DNA from 3 places in the Paraburkholderia phytofirmans OLGA172 genome. Region 3 is predicted to be linked to each of the others. Evidence: predicted binding sites of a transcription regulator. Region 3 holds the regulator's gene; each other region holds the start of a gene.
The links. Region 3 encodes HrcA, which represses chaperone genes, less so after heat shock. Its sites were predicted from a motif close to TTAGCACTCNNNNNNNNNGAGTGCTAA; they were not measured.

Region 1: the regulator HrcA is predicted to act here: its motif matches at 2,286-2,312, upstream of groES (co-chaperone GroES).
Region 2: the regulator HrcA is predicted to act here: its motif matches at 2,211-2,237, upstream of rpoH (RNA polymerase sigma factor RpoH).

Annotation. Positions count from the first base shown of each region.
Region 1 is NZ_CP014578.1:704,325-708,881, forward strand. It holds gene AYM40_RS42180 (hypothetical protein) at 1-585, shown strand, start outside; gene AYM40_RS42185 (hypothetical protein) at 993-1,586, opposite strand; gene groES (co-chaperone GroES) at 2,385-2,675, shown strand; gene groL (chaperonin GroEL) at 2,730-4,370, shown strand.
Region 2 is NZ_CP014578.1:354,331-358,887, reverse strand. It holds gene ybiB (DNA-binding protein YbiB) at 1-767, shown strand, start outside; gene AYM40_RS43565 (zf-TFIIB domain-containing protein) at 791-898, opposite strand; gene AYM40_RS01580 (nuclear transport factor 2 family protein) at 947-1,330, opposite strand; gene AYM40_RS01575 (acyloxyacyl hydrolase) at 1,374-1,937, opposite strand; gene rpoH (RNA polymerase sigma factor RpoH) at 2,299-3,234, shown strand; gene cydP (cytochrome oxidase putative small subunit CydP) at 3,592-3,852, shown strand; gene AYM40_RS01560 (cytochrome ubiquinol oxidase subunit I) at 3,842-4,557, shown strand, end outside.
Region 3 is NZ_CP014578.1:565,132-569,688, reverse strand. It holds gene grpE (nucleotide exchange factor GrpE) at 1-141, opposite strand, end outside; gene AYM40_RS41805 (hypothetical protein) at 531-692, shown strand; gene AYM40_RS02450 (RNA-binding S4 domain-containing protein) at 664-1,071, opposite strand; gene hemH (ferrochelatase) at 1,080-2,150, opposite strand; gene hrcA (heat-inducible transcriptional repressor HrcA) at 2,335-3,354, opposite strand; gene AYM40_RS02435 (NAD kinase) at 3,568-4,470, shown strand.

The DNA of each region.
Region 1 (4,557 bases), 140 kb from region 3:
CTGCGGGAGGACGGTGGGCTGCCGCTGCGGGACGGCGGTGGGCTGCCGCTGCGGGACGGCGGCGGGCTGTCGCTGCGGGAGGACGGCGGGCTGCTGCTGCGCGATGACGGTGGGCTGCCGTTGCGGGAGGACGGCGGGCTGCCGTTGCGCGATGACGGCCGGCTGCCGTTGCGGGAGGACGGTGGGCTGCTGCTGCGCGATGACGGTGGGCTGCCGCTGCGGGACGGCGGCGGGCTGTCGCTGCGGGAGGACGGTGGGCTGCTGCTGCGCGATGACGGTGGGCTGCCGTTGCGGGAGGACGGTGGGCTGCTGCTGCGCGATGACGGCGGGCTGCTGCTGCGCGATGACGGCGGGCTGCCGCTGCGGGAGGACGGCGGGCTGCCGTTGCGCGAGGACGGTGGGCTGTCGCTGCGGGACGACGCTCGGCTGCCGCCGCTGCGCTGCGACCGCGCCAGGTCGTCCGGCAACGGGAATGGACGGCTCGCCGTTCTGCAACTGCACCTTGCCGGTGACCGCGATCTGCGTACCCACGCGCGAGTCGTCCTCGTGGACGAAACCCAGATAGACGGCGGATGTCGCCACTAGCACCGACGCCCCCACCACGATGGGCTTGCGCAACCGCCGATAGACGCTCGTTGCGGCCACGGGCTCTTCGATCGAGTCGTAGCGCTTGACCAGTGCGCGCGACCGCGGGCTCCAGATTCTGCGCGGCGGCAGTGTCGTGGCGAGCATCGACCGAGGATGACTCAACGGAGCCCGCAATTCCCGCGATGATGCGGCGCGTGCATCGAACGTGTCGACCGGCAGAGCCCGGCACGAAGCACAAGGCGACAAGCGGCCGGCTAGCGGCGCACCGCACTGCCCGCATCGCCGGGAATCTTGCTGATTGGAGGTCGTGTCGCTAAGCATGGCCAGCTCGCTAATGGGCGTCGAATGTCGACGCCACGATTCGAAGAACAGGGCACGGCAACAAGACTTGCATGCAGGGGTTACTACTGGGTGACGACGTAACCCCGTGCCTGCATGCATGCGCCATACGCGGCCCAATACCGTGTCATGGGCGGCTCGGGTGCCGGCAGCGGTGGCAGCTTCACGCCAGACGCCGCGTTTGCCTGTGACGAACTGGCCATCGCCGCCCCCGATGCGCCGAGGTCAGCGATCGTCCCCGAAGCCGCCATCGCGGCGGTGGCTGGCGTGCCCGCCGTGGGCGCGCTTGCCGGTTTCGCCGCCGAGGCGCCCGTGGCCATTGCTGCGGTCGCCGCTGGCGCGCGCGCGCCGGGCTCGGCCGCGGCGGCGGGCATGCTCGCGCTCATCGGCACAGCAGAGATGGTGTGGGACGGTAAGGGCGGACTCGACGGTACGCCGGTCGACGAGGCTTTGCGGGCAGGTGCAGCGGGCGGCGGAATCTGCGATTCGCGCACCGTGTTGACCTTGGTGACCCGGTTCGCTTCCGCATAGCACAGCGCGCGGTCGGCGCCTTGCTGATAAGGGCTTTGACTTTTGATTGGATAGGTGAGTGGCTGCCATGCGAAGGCAGCGCTGCTGATCACCATTAGCGTCAGTACGATATATTTTTTAAATGCCATCGCATTCACTCCCCCAGCGATGTTTCGCTTTTGTCATTGGCCATTGCGCTTCGCGGCGTGTCCTGTTGGCTGTTGATTCTGCCGCTGAACAGCGGCTTACTGTCGCGAAGGTTGTTCGTTGGAGCGTAGCACGCAGATTGCCGAAGCAATGCCCCGGATAGCGCGCGAAAACGCCATCCTGCTGTCCATTCAAGACACTTTGATGCGAGATGGCGGGAAACGGCGCAAAAACCAGGGTGAACCCAGGGCGCGATGAGGGTCGTCAGGAGAGGACGATGAAAAACGTACGGTACTGCTATAGCGTGCTCGTCCCTTTGCCCCGTAATCCTTCCAGCGGAACGTCACGCCACGTTCGTCGGATGCGACCAGGCGCTGTAGACCTGCGACCTCGTTTCCGGGCTACATTCGACCGGGTTATGTCAGCGACGGGGCGTTGGGGATTTCCCTGGGGTTGCGAAAATCGCGGCCGCCCGCACCCGGGCAACGCTCGGAAAAGTTGCAGCGGCCTGCTCCAGGCACGCGCGGCAGCACGTGATGATCCGAGCGCAAGCTATTGTTTTTGTTATGAATAATCTGTGGTGGCCGCGTTCCGATGCGGCCCCGGGCGTTCAGACTTAAGTGAACAAAGTTCAAACTTAAGCGAATCTCAACAATCAACGCCACATCCCTTCTTGAATTTGTCACCACCCGTCCATATAATTAGCACTCGCTGCACGAGAGTGCTAACAACATCGCCGGCTGGCTCAACCAGCCGGGTTTTCTCAGCGTTCTTCAGTCTCAATCAAGAGAGGAGTATGTATGAACCTTCGTCCTTTGCATGATCGCGTGATCGTCAAACGTCTGGATCAAGAAACCAAGACTGCGTCGGGCATCGTGATCCCCGAAGCCGCAGCGGAAAAGCCGGATCAAGGCGAAATCCTGGCAGTCGGCCCGGGCAAGCGTGACGACAAGGGTGCACAAATCGCACTCGACGTGAAGGTTGGTGACCGCGTCCTGTTCGGCAAGTACGCAGGCCAGACCGTCAAAGTCGACGGCAACGAACTGCTCGTGATGCGCGAAGAAGACATCATGGCCGTGGTGCAGAAGTAAGCGCTGGTCGCTACTTTTCCCGGTCATATCCCAAAGAATTCAAGGAGTTAGAAGATGGCAGCTAAAGACGTCGTATTCGGTGATTCCGCCCGTGCCAAGATGGTTGAAGGCGTGAACATCCTCGCTAACGCTGTGAAGGTCACGCTGGGCCCGAAGGGTCGCAACGTTGTCCTGGAACGCAGCTTCGGCGGCCCGACGGTCACCAAGGATGGTGTTTCGGTCGCGAAAGAGATCGAACTGAAAGACAAGCTTCAGAACATGGGCGCACAAATGGTCAAGGAAGTGGCTTCCAAGACCAGCGACAACGCAGGTGACGGCACCACGACCGCAACGGTTCTGGCTCAGTCGATCGTCCGCGAAGGCATGAAGTACGTTGCATCGGGCATGAACCCGATGGACCTGAAGCGCGGCATCGACAAGGCTGTGACGGCCGCGATCGAAGAACTGCGCAAGATCAGCAAGCCGTGCACGACCAACAAGGAAATCGCTCAAGTCGGCGCGATCTCGGCGAACAGCGATTCGTCGATCGGCGACCGTATCGCTGAAGCGATGGACAAGGTTGGCAAGGAAGGCGTCATCACCGTTGAAGACGGCAAGTCGTTGCAAGACGAGCTGGACGTGGTCGAAGGTATGCAATTCGACCGCGGCTACCTGTCGCCGTACTTCATCAACAACCCGGACAAGCAAGTTGCTGTGCTCGAAAACCCGTTCGTGCTGCTGCACGACAAGAAGGTTTCGAACATCCGTGATCTGCTGCCGGTACTGGAACAAGTCGCCAAGGCTGGCCGTCCGCTGCTGATCATCGCAGAAGACGTCGAAGGCGAAGCGCTGGCTACGCTGGTTGTGAACAACATCCGCGGCATCCTGAAGACGGTTGCTGTCAAGGCTCCGGGCTTCGGCGATCGTCGTAAGGCCATGCTGGAAGACATCGCGATCCTGACCGGCGGTCAAGTTATCGCTGAAGAAACCGGCCTGACGCTCGAAAAGGCAACGCTGGCGGAACTGGGTCAAGCGAAGCGTATCGAAGTGGGCAAGGAAAACACCACGATCATCGACGGCGCTGGCGAAGCTGCAACCATCGAAGCACGTGTGAAGCAAGTTCGCACGCAAATCGAAGAAGCAACGTCGGACTACGACCGTGAAAAGCTGCAAGAGCGCGTGGCCAAGCTGGCTGGCGGTGTTGCAGTGATCAAGGTCGGCGCTGCGACCGAAGTCGAAATGAAGGAAAAGAAGGCACGTGTCGAAGACGCACTGCACGCAACGCGCGCAGCTGTGGAAGAAGGCATCGTGGCTGGCGGCGGCGTCGCACTGATCCGTGCACGTACGGCAATCGCTGGTCTGAAGGGCGCTAACGCCGATCAGGACGCAGGTATCAAGATCGTGCTGCGCGCGATGGAAGAGCCGCTGCGCCAGATCGTCACGAACGGTGGCGAAGAAGCCAGCGTCGTGGTGGCAGCTGTTGCTGCTGGCCAAGGCAACTTCGGCTACAACGCAGCAACCGGCGAGTACGTCGACCTGGTTGACGCAGGTGTCGTGGACCCGACGAAGGTGACGCGCACGGCGCTGCAAAACGCAGCTTCGGTCGCTGGCCTGCTGTTGACCACCGACGCAGCTGTTTGCGAACTGCCGAAGGAAGATGCTCCGATGGGCGGCGGTATGCCCGGCGGCATGGGCGGCATGGGCATGGACATGTAATTTCCGATTGGGCCTCACTCGTATCTCATTTGAGGCCCAGTTGGAAACACATAGGGAGCTGCGCCGCGAGGCGTGCACCCCAAAAGAAAAAACCCGCAGAGATGCGGGTTTTAATAATGGTCAGCCTGACCGCAACGGCCCAATCGGCTTATGCCGATTGGGCCGTTTCCTTTTTCGGGCAGTCATC
Region 2 (4,557 bases), 210 kb from region 3:
TCGCCGCCATGCTGGCCGGCGCGCATGCGTCGTTCGAACCGATTCATTTGCCGCACGCGGCGTTCCGGCCCGTATCGATACCCACGTATAACGGCGCGCGCAAACAGCCCAACCTGGTGCCGCTGCTTGCGCTTCTGCTGGCGCGCGAGGGTGTGCCGGTGCTGGTGCATGGCGTCACCGAAGATCCGGGCCGCGTGACGAGCGCCGAAATTTTCACGCATCTGCAGATCCCGCACGCGCAATCGCACGCCGATATCGAAGACGGTCTCGCCGAACGACGTCTCGCGTTCGCGCCGGTCGACGTCCTCGCACCGAAGCTGGCGCACCTTCTTTCGCTACGCCGGCGGATGGGCGTGCGCAATTCAACGCATACGCTCGTGAAAATCCTGCAACCGTTCGCGCCCGCGGGGCTGCGGCTCGTGAACTACACGCATCCGCCGTATCGTGACAGTCTCACGCAGCTGTTCAACACGCACCCGGACGCCGCAGCGGGCGGCGCCTTGCTCGCACGCGGCACCGAAGGCGAAGCGGTGGCCGACACGCGGCGCCAGGTGCAAGTGGATTGGCTGCACGATGGCGTCTGCGAGACGCGCGTGCCGCACGAGCGCTCGTCGCCCGGCGCGCCTGAAGTCGACTTGCCCGAAGCTCGCGACGCCGCCACCACGGCCGCGTGGATCGGTGCCGTGCTGCGCGGCGAAGCGCCCGTGCCGAGTGCGATTGAACGGCAAGTGGAATTGATCGTGGATGTCGCGAAAACGCCCGTGTGACGTGCGCGGCGCATGGCCGAGCGCTACAACCAGATTCCGGTGCATCCGCGGCATCCGTGTGCCGGTGATGCGGCGAAGCGGCCGGTGCGGAGCGATGAGGAACTGCAGCGCGTAGCTGCTTGAGTGCTCACAAGGCGCTCACCGATCGCGACTAGCGAAACGGAGTGAACTCAAAAGGCTCACTCGATCGCGCAACGCGTCGCCTGCCAGGCGATCAGACGCCATCGCCCGTCTTCCTGTGTATGAATCGCCGTGTACGCAATCGGAAACAGGAGCGCCCCGTTGTTCGCTTCCATTTCGATCAACGCGCGCCCGGTGACGACGCAGGTCTCACGCCCCACCGGCAGCACCTCTTGCGACTGCACTTCGATCTGCCGATAGCGGCGGCGCCCGGCGGTAATGCCGTCGATGAACTGCCGCTTCGTTTCACGCTTGCCGTTCGTATGGACATAGCTCACGTTGTCCGCGAGCAGCCTATCGAGCGACTGCCCGTCGCCGTCGACCATTGCACGAAAGCGCTCACGCTCGAGCCCGCGAATCGCTTCGATTATCTTTGCCGCCATTGCTCAGCCCCTTGCACCGATGAGCCGAACGTGGCCACGGTCGTCAGAAGTTATATTGCAAATATAGCTGGTGGAAATTTATACCAGGATTCGGCTCTTTGATACCGCCATTGGAAATATGCTGGAAGCGGTAGCCCGCCTCGTACTGCTGGTGACTGCCGAATTGCAGGCCGACTCCCGCCATGGGGGCGAACTGGAACGCGGTCGCGAGCGTGAGGTCAGTGGAGATTCTCGGACTCGACAGAAGGCGGATACCGACGCCCGCTTCGATGTAAGGGCGAATCGCCCCCGCTCCGTCGATGAAGCGAATGATCGGCGTCACACCGATCTCGCCGATGTTCTCGTGCACATTCCCTTCGTCGGTATGCCACCAGGCCACGTGCGCCTCGCCGATCAGCGAAAAGTGCCAGTCGCCGATCTGCCACCACGTCAGATTCGGATCCCAGACCAGGCCGAGATCGAGCTTTTTAATGTGGTGATCTCCCAGACCGCCGGCGATCTGCACGCCGAACTGGTCAGCTGCGGCCAGTCCCGAAGCGCCAAACAGAATAGCCGCCGAAGCGCCTTTTAGAGCCAGACCACGCAGAACGTTTTTTTTGTTGTTCATCGAACACCCGAGCTAGTCGAACGTTGATTACCTTCGCATTGTTCTTCTATTCTAAAGTCAATCCTGACCCTATGAATCATCTGACGAAACTTAAATTTCCGCAATTAGTCACTTCGATTTTACAAAATGCTGACTACTTATAAGAACGGCGGCGCTTCGCCAGGTAAATTCTACGGCCCATACACTGTCGGCCGCAGTCTCGATACATAGCTATCGAAACCAGAATTTCAATAGGAAAATGCGGAACTTGGATGCCCCTACACCTTCTAAGTATTAGCACTCAGCAAATCAGAGTGCTAACATCCAACGCTGGAGTCGTTAACTGAATACGCTTTTGTCTGATTCCAAAGGAGTTTCCTACGTGAGCCATGCAATGACCCTTCCGAGTACTTTGAGCCCGTCTTCGGCTAAGGCCGCTTCGGCAGGTGCACTGGCGCTCTCGCATTCCTCGCTGCTGCCCGGCCAACTGGGCAATATCGACGCCTACATCCAGGCCGTAAATCGGATTCCGATGCTGACGCCGGCAGAAGAACGCCAGTTCGCCACCGAATTTCGCGAGCAGGACAACCTCGGGTCCGCGCGCCGCCTCGTCCTGTCGCACCTGCGGCTGGTCGTCTCGATCGCGCGCAATTACCTCGGTTATGGCCTGCCGCACGCCGACCTGATCCAGGAAGGCAATATCGGCCTGATGAAGGCCGTGAAGCGCTTCGATCCGGAGCAGAACGTACGGCTCGTGTCGTACGCCATGCACTGGATCAAGGCTGAGATCCACGAATACATTCTGCGCAACTGGCGGATGGTGAAAGTCGCCACCACCAAAGCGCAGCGCAAGCTGTTCTTCAACCTGCGCAGCCACAAGCAGGGGCTGGGCGCATTCACGCCGGACGAGATCGAAGGTCTCGCCCAGGAGTTGAACGTGAAGCGTGAAGAAGTGGCTGAAATGGAAACGCGCTTGTCCGGCGGCGATATTGCGCTGGAGGGCCAGGTCGAAGACGGCGAAGAGTCGTACGCGCCGATCGCCTACCTCGCCGACTCGCATAGCGAGCCGACTGCCGTGCTGGCTTCGCGTCAGCGCGACAAGCTGCAAAGCGACGGTATTGCGAGTGCGCTGGATGCGCTGGATGCCCGCAGCCGCCGCATCATCGAGGCACGCTGGCTGAAGGTGGAAGACGACGGTTCGGGTGGCTCGACACTGCACGAACTGGCCGACGAATTCGGCGTGTCGGCCGAACGTATTCGTCAGATCGAAGCGAGCGCAATGAAGAAAATGCGCGGCGCGTTGGCCGAATATGCCTAAGGCTTAAAACCCTTTAGTTGTGCCGGCTCGTCCGGCGCGCAGTTGTATGGCTGCAGAGCCCTGCCCTCGCAAGAAGGCAGGGCTTTTTTGTGCCCGCTCGACGATGCATGCGCTCAATCGCACACGCATGCACACGCGCACGCACTCAAGAACATGTCCACCAAGCACGCGTTTCTTGACGTATCACAAACCTCGTAGCGATACTGTCCGCGCGTGGTGACGTTCGCGACCCAATGCCGCAGCGCCGAACTAACGCGCGCAAGGTCCTTGCTTCTAGAATCGGGATGCACTCGCCAGACCGCTGAAACGGCCTGGATCCAGCCGGTTAACCCGGTGTGAAGTCGCCTTCGACCGATCATGACCATAGCCCTGAATCGCCATAGCAACCCTCGCTCGAGCCTGCGCAAACGGCTCGCCGCCTGGGTGCGCGGTCCGACGCTGGCGCGCGATATTGCCATCGTCCTCACCATCAAATTCGCACTGCTGATGGTGCTCAAATACGCGTTCTTCAACCATCCGCAGGCGGAGCATATGTCGCTGCCGCCTGAACAAGTCGCGCAGGCACTGCTGTCCGTGCCTGCCTCGCATCAGTCCCAAGGTGATCAACATGCCCGTTAGCGAAGTCGTAGAACTGTCGCGCCTCCAGTTCGCCATCACGGCGCTTTATCACTTTCTGTTCGTGCCGCTCACGCTCGGTCTGTCCTGGCTGCTCGTCATCATGGAGTCCGTTTATGTGATGACCGGCAAGCAGATCTACAAAGACATGACCCAGTTCTGGGGCAAGCTGTTCGGCATCAATTTTGCGATGGGCGTCACCACCGGTCTCACGCTGGAATTCCAGTTCGGCACCAACTGGTCGTACTACTCGCACTATGTCGGCGACATTTTCGGCGTGCCGCTGGCCGTTGAAGGTTTGATGGCGTTCTTCCTCGAGTCGACCTTCGTCGGCCTGTTTTTCTTCGGATGGAAGCGGCTCTCGAGAGTGCAGCACGTGATCGTCACGTTCCTCGTCGCACTCGGTTCGAACCTGTCGGCGCTGTGGATTCTGGTGGCCAACGGCTGGATGAACAATCCGGTCGGCGCCACCTTCAACTATCAGACCATGCGCATGGAACTCGACAGCATCTTCTCGGTGCTGTTCAACCCCGTCGCGCAGGTAAAGTTCGTGCACACCGTATCGGCCGGTTATGTGACGGCTTCAATGTTCGTGCTCGGTGTGTCGTCGTGGTATCTGCTGAAGCGCCGCGACACCGAATTCGCCTTGCGCTCGTTCGCCATTGCCGCGGGCTTCGGTCTGGCGTCGACGTTGTGCGTGATCGTGCT
Region 3 (4,557 bases):
TTGCGCGCCGGTTGCTGGCGCTTCAGGAGCAGCGTTTGCAGCCGCGTCCTGCTGGGGTGCTGCGGCCTCGGCGGCCTGGCGCGCGGTTTCGTCGGCGGGCGTGGGATTCTGGCTCGTCGGGTTCTCTTGCGTGTTTTCCATGTCGCTGAAAGTCGTTAAAAAGTTAAAGCTAACGGTGGCGGCAACGCGTCAAAGTCAGCGCAATTTGTGCGTTGCATAATTGCGACAGACAACTTGGTGCACCACTTGGCGCACTAACGCGCATCGAAACGGCAGATGGGGCCGGAAAGACCCATTTCAAGCGCCTCTCCCGGAACTTTTCGCACCGTGGACGTGCGGCGGAAATGCCCGGTTACAACCATTATTGCGTCGCAATCAGATTGAGATTGAGTGCGCCCGACAAGTGGCCTATGCTCCAATAAAGCGTCGGAAAAGACACGTTAACCCTAATCTAACGTAAGCCTTACCGGCATTTTTTAATTCCACCTGATTCGCCTGTTTCCGTCCTGAATCTTCCCAAGGGGAGTACCGTGAAACTGACCTTTGCAATATCGGTGGTCGCATTGGTACTGATCGCGGGCACCACGACCATCTGCATGTCCGGGGCCGTCAACGATCACACCACCGAGTACGGCGGCGTGCATGCGACGATGGAACAGTTGTTCAATCCCCACCTGAAAGTTTGTCGATAGTGCGCCGGTCGCGCTTGGTCGGCCTGCCGTGCAACGCCGCGGCCGGTTCGCGGTACGTCTTGCGCCGCTCCTGCTCGACCTGCCGCTTCACCTTGCTTTCTTCGGTTTCCGCATAAAGCGTCTGCGCGACGCTGGCTGGGCCACGTACGTCGCACACGCCCAGCACTTCCACCTGCCACACAATCCGCTCGATCTCGACCTCGACCAGGTCGCCGACGCGTACATCCTTGGCCGGCTTGATGCTGGCGCCGCCGATCCGCACATGCCCTTTGTCGACGGCATCTGTCGCGAGCGAGCGGGTCTTGAAGAAGCGCGCCGCCCAAAGCCATTTGTCGATGCGCAGCTTCGCGCCCGGTTCAGTTGAAATCCTGTAATTCATAAGCCTGCTTAAGCCCCGGTCGTGTGCGGCACCGGCACCGCTTGCACGGGCCAGCCCTGCAGATTCTGCGCGACGATTTCGCCTAGCGCGGCGATCCACGGCTGCGAGGCGTTCACACAGGGAATCCGATGAAACTCCTTGCCGCCCGCCTGCAGGAACTCGTCGCGCACCTCCATGCCGATTTCTTCAATCGTTTCAAGGCAATCGGCGATGAAGCCCGGACAGAAAACGTCGGCGCGCCGCACGCCCGCTGAGCCCAATTCCTTCAGCGTGGGGGCGGTGTACGGCTGCAGCCATTCGGCCTTGCCGAAGCGAGACTGAAACGTGATGCGGCATTCCACCTGCGTCAATCCGAGCGCCTGCGTCAACAACGCACCGGTCTGCTGGCATTGCTCGTGGTACGGATCGCCGAGATCCATCGTGCGCTTGGGCACGCCGTGAAAACTCAGCACCAGCTTGTCGCCCGCCGCGAAATCCGGCCGGCCATGCTGATGCCAATAGTGATGCACTTGAGCAGCGAGCGCGGCGATATACGCCGGATGATCGGCGTACTGGCGCACCGTGCGGACTTCCGGCTGATTGCGCATGCGTTTGAGGGCCGAAAAGGCGTCGTCGAAGGCCGTGGCCGTGGTTGACGACGAGTACTGCGGATACATTGGCATCAGCAGCACGCGCTCGGCGCCCGCCAGCTTCAGCTGGTTCAGCATGGCCGGAATGCCGGGCGTGCCGTAGCGCATGGCGTAGTCGACCAGCACCGTGTAGTCGTTCAATTGCAGCAGATGGCGCAAACCCTCTACCTGCTTCTCCGTGAAGACACGCAGCGGCGAGCCTTCCGGCATCCACACGGCCGCGTACTTCTTCGCTGACGCACGGCTGCGGGACGGCAAAATCAACACCCGCAGGATCACCTGCCAGAGCAGCGCCGGAATTTCGACCACCCGAGGATCGGACAGGAACTGCGCAAGATAGCGACGGACCGCACGCGGCGTCGGCGCGTCGGGCGTGCCGAGATTGATCAGCAGCACGGCGACACGGTGTGACGTGGCGTTCTGTGAAGGCCGCTCGAGGTCGAAGCGCATAGGCAACAGAGATAACCGCTTTAGGCGGCACGTCGGTTCAGGTGGAATTCATTATAGCGGCGCGGTCCATTGCCAGGTCCGCCATGGACCCCTGGCCATTCGGCCAATTGGCAAGCCGCGCGCCGTCGCGCATCATTTGCAGCATGAGGTGCTACAGTCGGCAGTGGCCGGTAGTTACTGCCGGTTACTGCTGACTAAGCGTGAGGGAAAGCAGCCGCGCGGTGATGTCGACAATCGGAATCACGCGGTTGTAGGCCATGCGGGTTGGCCCGATCACGCCGAGCGTGCCGACAATCTTGCCGTTCACCTCATAAGGCGCGGTCACCACGCTCATTTCCTCGATTGGCACGAGATTCGACTCGCCGCCAATGAAAATCTGCACGCCCGCGGCGTGACTCGACACGTCGAGCAACTGAAGGAGACTGGTCTTTTGGTCGAACACATCGAACAGCTTGCGCAAGCGCGCCATGTCCGACGACAGGTCGGCGACTTCGAGCAGGTTGCGCTCGCCGGAAATCAGCACGTGTTCACCGGTGTCGGATTCATCCGTGCTGGCCGTGACCGCGGCATGCATCAGCGTGGTCATATCGCCGCGCAATTCGTCGATTTCTTCGCGCAGACGGCGGCGCACGTCGTCGAACGAGAGGCCCGCGAAGTGCGCGTTGATGTAATTGGAGGCCTCCACCAGCTGCGACGGCGAAAAGTCCCGCTGGGTCGCCATGATGCGGTTCTGCACGTCGCCCTCAGGCGTCACGATAATCAGCAGGATGCGCTTGTCCGACAGGCGCATGAATTCGATCTGCTTGAAAACGTGGCTGCGGCGCGGCGTGAGCACCACACCGGCGAACTGCGAGAGGTTGGACAGCACGCTGGCCGCCGCGGCGACGATTTTCTGCGGTTCACCCGCCTGCAGCGTAGTTTTGACGGTGCGCATCACCGCTTCTTCGTCCGCGGCGGATTCCACCGTCAGCATGGTATCGACGAACAGCCGGTAGCCACGCGGCGTCGGAATGCGGCCCGCCGAAGTATGCGGACTGATCACGAGCCCCAGGTCCTCGAGATCGGACATCACGTTGCGGATCGTCGCCGGACTCAGTTCGAGGCCGGAATAGCGCGACAACGTGCGCGAGCCGACCGGCTGACCTTCGGCGATGTAGCGCTCGATCAGCGTTTTGAGGAGGGTTTGTGCGCGGGGATCTAACATGACGGAAAATTTTAGCTCAATGACGCGTCTACAGCGAGCGCTAACGGCGGCAACCCCTGACTATCGCGCCACCGATTGGCGGGGCGGCGCATGTCATCAAGATTTCACCATTCTAACGATAATCGCCCAATGCGCTGGCAGCCCGCTTGCGCAGGCCTGCTACCGGGTCTGTCTGCGGTTTTTTTCAGGCCCTACCTATGGTGTAATGCCGGCATGCAAGTGACCAGCCAGTTCAAGACCGTCGCGCTCGTCGGGCGCAACAATACGCCGGGTATCGGCGAGCCACTGACCGAACTCGCCTCGTGCATCGCGAGGCGCGGCTTCGAGGTCGTGTTCGAAGCCGACACCGCCGCCGAAATCGGCATCACCGAGTATCCGGCGCTGCGTCCCGCCGAGATCGGCGCGCGTGCCGACGTAGCCGTGGTGCTGGGCGGCGACGGCACGATGCTGGGCATCGGCCGCCAGCTTGCGCCCTACCGCACGCCGTTGATCGGCATCAACCACGGGCGGCTCGGCTTCATTACCGACATCCCGATCTCCGACATGCGCGAGATCGTGCCGCAAATGCTCTCCGGAAACTTCGAGCGCGAAGAGCGCATGCTGCTTGAAGCGCGGATCATGCGCGGTGGCAATCCGATCTATCACGCGCTTGCCTTCAACGACGTGGTGGTCAACCGTAGCGGCTTCTCGGGGATGGCGGAACTGCATGTCTCGGTGGACGGCCGTTTCATGTACAACCAGCGCTCGGACGGCCTGATCGTCGCCACGCCTACGGGCTCGACCGCCTACGCGCTGTCCTCGCAGGGGCCGATCCTGCACCCGCAGTTACAAGGCATCGTGCTGGTGCCGATCGCGCCGCATGCGCTGTCGAACCGGCCCATCGTGCTGCCGGACGACTCGAAGGTGAGCATCCAGATCGTCTCGGGCCGCGAAGTGAACGTCAATTTCGACATGCAGTCGTTCACCTCGCTGGAACTGGGCGACACGATCGAAGTCCGCCGCTCGCGCCATACGGTGCCGATGCTGCACCCGGTCGGCTACAGTCACTACACCACGCTGCGCAAGAAGCTGCACTGGAACGAATACCCGTCGCACGAAGAAGATACCAAGCCCTGAGCGGCCGGAACGCCGGAACACTGGAACGCCGGAAGGCCGCTCCCCCCGAACGCGAACGCCGCCACTGCCGAACCCTGAATATCAAGC